2 regions of the Streptomyces sp. NPDC086554 genome follow, and region 2 is predicted to be linked to the other one. Evidence: riboswitches for the same ligand, from Rfam matches in the RefSeq annotation. Region 2 holds a riboswitch; the other holds the start of a gene.
What was found. A riboswitch is a leader RNA that binds a small molecule or an ion and turns the genes downstream of it on or off. The one in region 2 is predicted to bind cobalamin.
Positions count from the first base shown of each region.

Region 1: linked by a shared signal. The riboswitch ahead of AB0O76_RS00740 (ABC transporter substrate-binding protein) and the one ahead of AB0O76_RS17620 (hypothetical protein) in region 2 are both predicted to bind cobalamin.

Region 1 is NZ_JBFBJK010000001.1:180,577-183,812, forward strand. It holds gene AB0O76_RS00730 (amino acid permease) at 1-496, shown strand, start outside; gene AB0O76_RS00735 (M67 family metallopeptidase) at 586-1,008, shown strand; cobalamin riboswitch at 981-1,129, shown strand; gene AB0O76_RS00740 (ABC transporter substrate-binding protein) at 1,173-2,141, shown strand; gene AB0O76_RS00745 (iron ABC transporter permease) at 2,216-3,223, shown strand; gene AB0O76_RS00750 (ABC transporter ATP-binding protein) at 3,220-3,236, shown strand, end outside.
Region 2 is NZ_JBFBJK010000009.1:270,345-273,580, reverse strand. It holds gene AB0O76_RS17630 (cupredoxin domain-containing protein) at 1-330, shown strand, start outside; gene AB0O76_RS17625 (CbtA family protein) at 425-1,174, opposite strand; gene AB0O76_RS17620 (hypothetical protein) at 1,186-1,422, opposite strand; cobalamin riboswitch at 1,453-1,583, opposite strand; gene AB0O76_RS17615 (MFS transporter) at 1,667-3,070, opposite strand; gene AB0O76_RS17610 (MerR family transcriptional regulator) at 3,155-3,236, opposite strand, start outside.

The DNA.
Region 1 (3,236 bases), on a different contig from region 2:
CTCCACCGGCCGCATGCTGCGTGACCTCGCCCTCAACGGGCAGGGCCCGAAGTTCTTCACCAAGCTGACGAAGAACGGCCTGCCGCTGGTCGGCACCACCTTCTCCGCGGCCCTGATGCTGGTCGGCGTCTGGATCAACTACCAGTGGCCGGGCGAGGCGTTCAACTACGTCGTCTCCTTCGCCACCATCTCCGGCATGTGGGCCTGGATCATGATCCTGGTCTGTCAGATCAAGTACCGCCGCAAGGCCGACCGCGGCGAGCTGCCGCAGTCCACCTTCCGGGCTCCGGGAGCGCCGTACACGAGCTGGTTCGCGCTGCTCTTCATCGGCATGGTGATCGTGATGATGGGCATCGACAAGGACGCGCGCATCTCGCTCTACGCCGCCCCGGTGTGGGCGCTCATCCTGGGCGTCGGCTACCTGGTCATGGAGAAGCGCAAGGCGCAGTCGACGGGTGGCGGCGACGCCGAGCCGCAGGACGCGATCAAGTCCTGACTCCCGCCTGATCCCTGCTGATCCCAGCATGTGGGCCGATCCGTACCATCCCTCGGTACGGATCGGCCCCTCTGCTTATCCTGGCTCCCATGCTGATCCTGACCCAGGCCCTCCACGACCAGATCGTCGCGCACGCGCGCAAGGACCACCCCGACGAGGCGTGCGGCGTGGTCGCGGGCCCGGAGGGCACCGGCCGCCCCGAGCGCTTCATCCCGATGCTGAACGCGGCCCGCTCGCCCACGTTCTACGAGTTCGACTCGACGGACCTCCTCAAGCTCTACCGCGAGATGGACGACCGCGACGAGGAGCCGGTGATCGTCTACCACTCGCACACGGCGACCGAGGCGTACCCCTCGCGCACCGACATCACGTACGCGAACGAGCCCGGCGCGCACTACGTCCTGGTCTCCACTGCGGACACCGACGGCGCGGGCGACTTCCAGTTCCGCTCCTACCGGATCGTGGACGGCGAGGTCACCGAGGAAGAGGTCAAGGTCGTCCAGGCATACTGAGCCCCACCTTTGAGGCGGCAGGACCCAGGAAGCCGGTGCGAATCCGGCACGGTCCCGCCACTGTGACCCCACCCTGCGCGGGTGGGGCAGTCAGGAACTGACCTGCCGCCCTCTCCCACGGATGCAGGGGACGCGGAATCCCCTGGAGGAGGCACAGCTCAGCCATGTCCCGACCTCTGCGCGTACTCATGGCCGGCGCCCTGCTGGCCCCGCTCGTCGCCGCGTGCTCGTCCCCGGCGGACGAGGAATCCGGGAAGGGGAGCGGCCCGAAAGCGGCCGGATTCCCGTACACGGTCACCAACTGCGGCGTGAAGACGACGTACCAGGCACCCCCGAAGCGCGCCGTGACCATGAACCAGCACGCGACGGAAGTGATGCTGGAGCTCGGCCTTGCGGACCGCATGGCGGGCACGGCCTACCTGGACGACAAGGTCCTCCCGTCGTACGCGAAGGCGTACGCGTCCGTCCCGGTCCTCGCGAAGGAGTACCCCTCCTACGAGAAGCTGCTCGCCGCCAACCCCGACTTCGTGTACGGGGGTTACCCGAGCGCCTTCCTCGCGGGCGAGGGCCGCAGCCGCGCGGCGCTCGCGAAGTCCGGTATCAAGACCCGCCTCGACGTGGAGGGCTGCGCAAAGCGCCCGGTGACCATGAAGGACGTCTTCCGGGAGGTCCGCGAGGCCGGCTCCACCTTCGGGGTACGGGCACGGGCGGACCGCTGGGTGAGCGGCGCCGAGCGCCAACTTGCCGAAACCGAGAAGCAGTTGAAGGACAGGAAGCCGCTCCCGGTCTTCGTGTACGACAGCGGTGACAAGACGGCCTTCACGGCGGGCGGCCGCGGCATCGGGAACGACATCATCAAGCGCGCGGGCGGCCGCAACGTCTTCGCGGACCTGGACAAGTCCTTCGGTGACGCGTCCTGGGAGTCGGTGGTGGACCGTAAGCCGGAGCTGATCCTGATCCTCGACTACGGCGGCACGACGGTCGCCCAGAAGAAGCGCCGATTGCTGGAGGATCCGCTCCTGGCGGACGTCCCGGCGATCAAGCACAAGCGGTTCGCGGTGCTGCCGCTGTCGGATGTGGTGACGGGGGTGCGGGCCCCGGATGCGGTGAAGAAGCTGGCGGACCAGCTGTGAGTCGCACTTCTCAGCCGGTCCCGGCGCTAGGAAGGGGCGGGGTCGGGGAAAGGAAACCGCCCTACCCAGCCGTCATCACCGGGCTCCTCATAGCCCTGGCGGCAGCGGCAACCGCAGGCCTGGCCCTGGGCTCGGTCCGCATCCCCGTGACCGACGTACTGGACATAGTCACCGGAAGGGCGGGCCCCTCTCCCTTCCGGACGATAGTGCTGGACGCCCGCCTGCCCAGGGTCCTGCTGGGCGCAGCCGTAGGCGCGGGCCTGGCAGTCATCGGCACAGTCCTCCAGGCCCTGGTCCGCAACCCCCTCGCGGACCCCTTCCTCCTGGGAGTCTCCTCCGGCGCATCCGCCGGAGCAGTCGCCGCCATAGTTCTCGGCAGCGCCCTCGGCGTCGGCGCGGGCCTGTCCATCACGGTCACCATCCCGGCCGCGTCCTTCGCGGGCGCACTCCTCTCCCTGCTCCTCGTCTACACCCTGGCCAGAAGCACCGGCGGCAGCTTCGCCAGCGGCCGCCTGATCCTGGCGGGCGTGGCCGTCTCGTACATCCTCTCCGCCCTGACCAGCCTGATCCTGGTCACCGCTGACAGCGCGGACCACCTTCAGGAGGTCCTGTACTGGACGCTCGGCGGCCTCGGCAGCGCCCGCTGGGACATGCTGGCCCTCCCCACCGGCGTACTGATCGTCGGCACGGCGCTCCTGCTCGCCCTCGCCCGCCCCCTGGACCTCCTCCTCGTCGGCGAGGAGGGCGCCACCGTCCTCGGCCTGGACACCGCCCGCTTCCGCGCCGCCGTCTTCGTCCTCGCCTCGCTCCTGACCGCCGTACTCGTCGCGTACAGCGGAGCCATCGGCTTCGTCGGCCTGATGGTGCCGCACGCCGCCCGGATGCTGGTCGGCGCATCGCACCGGGCGCTGTTGCCGGTCGCGGCGCTCGCGGGCGCGGTGTTCCTGGTCGCCGCCGACCTCGCCGCGCGCACGGTCGCCGCGCCGCAGGACATCCCGGTGGGGGTGCTCACCGCGCTCACCGGCGGCCCGTTCTTCCTGTGGCTGCTGCGCAGCAGCCGTGGCAGGGAGGCGGCCGTATGACCGCCCTGAGCAC
Region 2 (3,236 bases):
GCCTGCTCCAGCGGGGACGACGCCTCCACCCCGGCCTCCTCGCCCCCTGCCTCGACATCCGCGCCAACGAGCACCGGCGAGGTACGCCTGACCGTGAAGGACTTCGCGTTCAGCCCCGCGACACTGACTGTGCGTCCCGGCGAGAAGATCGCGGTGGTCAACCAGGACTCCGAAGCACACACGGTGACCGCCACGGAGGGCAAGACATTCGACACAGGGAGCATCCCTGGCGGCGGGTCCGCCACTCTCACGGCCCCTTCCGACACCGGCCGTTACGCCTTCGACTGCACCTTTCACCCGTCCATGAAGGGCACTCTGATCGTGCGTTGAAGCCTCACGCGGACTGCGACAGCACCAGCCGCTCGCCGGAGCGGCCGACGCCCGTGACGCGCACAGGGACGTCGGCCGAGGCACGACCGGAGGGTCAGGCTGCGGGTACGGGTGCAGTCCGCGCACTCGCCCCCATCCGCGTACGAGCCGCCCGCAAGCCGATGAGACCGAAGCCCACGGCCAGCAAGGCCCACAGCAGCCCCACGGACGCCGCCGAGAGCACCCGGAAGTCCCACACCAGCGTCGCGGGAGCGTTCACCACGTCGGGGTTGTCCGGCAGCGCGAAGAGTGAGCCGAGCGCGGTCACCATGATGGCCGCGACAGCGAGCTGGCGCAGCGGCGCGGGGTGGCCGTGCCGCTCCAACCACGTGCGGATGCTCCAGGCCAGGACGACAGCGATCAAGCTGATCCCGATGGCCGCGAGCCACGCATCGCCGCGGACACCGACCGTGCCCGGGTCGCCCACGCCCGGCGGGTTCGCCGGATAGCGCAGGAATGGCAGTAGCCAGACTCCGGTGAATCCGGCGCCCGCCAGCATCAGCGACCGCTTCCAGGGCGCGCTGTCCGGGTCCCGACGGTGCAGCACCGCGTACACGACAGCGAAGAGCACCCCGATCGCCGCACCAGTGCCAACTGCGGCCACCACCAGGCCCGTGTGCTGGGTGGAGCGGGAGAAGACCTCGACCGCGGCACTCGCGCCGCGCGCCTCTTCACGGGCCGCTTCCAGCCGCACCGCACGGTCCAGTACCGGTTCCGCGAACAGCACCGAGAAGCCTCCGCTGACCAGACCGGCGACTCCACCCGCGAACGTGCCCCGGCCCAGCAGGAACAGGAGAGAAGTCATGAGCGCTCTCCTCAGTGGCAAGGGGCACCGAAGAGGTGCCGCCCGTCGTGCGCGAACTCGTGGACGTAGTTGGCCGATGTCGCGACCTTGCCGAGCATCGGTGACAGCAGCGCCCCCTGGTCCAGGAAGACCGCGTCCAGCACGACCAGCGCGAGAATCACCGCCGCGGCAGCGATGAGCCCGTCCCGCAGCGGGTGAACGACCAGCCCCGCGGCAGATCGCGTTCCGGGAACCGCTGAAGCACTCATGAAACCTCCTCGTGGGGTGCGCACGCCCCACTTGCCTGGAGGACGAAGGGTCAGTGTCTGACTCCCGGGTCACCCCGGTCACAGTGGCGGCACCGCCCCGGATTTCCACCGGGTTCCTGCTCACCTTCGCCTCGATGCGAACTTGTCGTCGCGTGTGCGCGACGTCTACTAGGCAACTTAGAGCAAGGCCCTCTGTGCCCGATAGGGGTTCACGGATGGCGTCGCACGGGACAGCTTCGTGCAGCTAGCCGTGCTTTGCCGACATGTCGCGTACGTCCGCCGCAGATTCTGAGCGGCGGCTTCCGAGCAGGGTGGCGATGAGGAGGGCTCCGAGCGCGAGGAGGGCCGCAGCGACGATGAGCGCGAGTGAGTAGCCTTCCGTCGCGGCGTGCAGCGGGCCGGTCGAATCGGCCACGGCGTCGCTGCGGCGCGCGGCCAGGGTGACGAGTACCGCCACCCCCACAGCGCCGCCGATCTGTTGAACGGAGCTGAGGAGCGCAGAGCCGAGACCGGCGTTCTCCTCGGTGGTGCCTGTGAGCGCGGCGACTGTCAGGGCAGGAAGGCTCAGGCCGCAGCCGAGGCTCATGACAAGCATGCCGGGCAGCACCCCGGATGCGTAGCTGTCGTTCGGTGTCACGTCGGACAGCAGGAGCAGCCCCGCTGAGCTGATCAGGAACGACACGACGAAAGTCCGGCGCATCCCGAACCTGATCACTGCGCGGGAGGAGAGCCACATGCCCGTCAGGATTCCGGCACCGTAGGGCAGGTAGGCGATGCCAGCCTTGAGCGGACCGTAGCGCAGCACGGTCTGCAGGTGGATCATCAGCAGGAAGGCCATCGCGTAGAGGGCAGCGGAGAACAGCAGGGTCGCACCGTTGGCGACGGCACGGGTGCGGAAGGACAGGAACGACAAGGGCACCAGTGGCTCGGCCGTGCGTGACTCGACCGCGAGGAACGAGACGGTCAGGACGACGGCAAGGAGCAGGGGCCCGGCAACGGCCGAGTCACCCCAACCCGACTCCCCGGCCTGGAGCAGACCGTAGACCAGCGACAAGACGGCGCCGGTGCCCAAGACCGCGCCAGGTACGTCCAGGCGCGCCTGGCGGGTGGCCCGGCTCTCGGCGACGAGGCGCGGGAGCAGTACCAGAGCCCCGGCGGCCACGGGCAGGTTGATCAGGAAGATCCAGCGCCAGGAGGTGAGGCCGGTCAGCGCCCCGGAGATCACCAAGCCCATGGTGCCGCCCAGACCGGCGATGCCGCCCCAGATGCTGAATGCCTTGGCGCGCTCCTCGGCACCTGGGAACAGAAGTGTGATCAGGGACAGTGCGGCCGGGCTGGCCATGGCCGCGCCCGCCCCCTGGACGAATCTCCCGGTCACCAACTGCCAGGGTTCCTGGGCGAGTCCGCAGGCCAGGCTCGCCGCACCGAACAGCGCCACGCCGCTGAGGAAGACGCGTCGGCGGCCCAGCAGGTCGGCCGCGCGGCCGGAAATCAACAGCAGCCCGCCGAAGGCGAGGAAGTACGCGTTGACGACCCAGGCCAGGCCCGCGGCACTGAAGCCGAGTTCATCCCGGACGCTGGGGAGAGCGACACTCACCACGTTGTCGTCCAGGACCAGCATGAATTGCACGAAGCACAGCACGATCAGCGCCGACCGGCGGCGGCCGGTGGTTGCGTCAAGGGGGAAGCCCCTGAGCCGCGGGCGGAAGCCCTGAGCCGTGTGCGGAAGGGACTACGCGTCCTCAATGATCCCGCAGACGGTGACGGGACGTACGTCGGTGCAGTCACTGGCGCGCTGCCGGGTGTCGACGAGG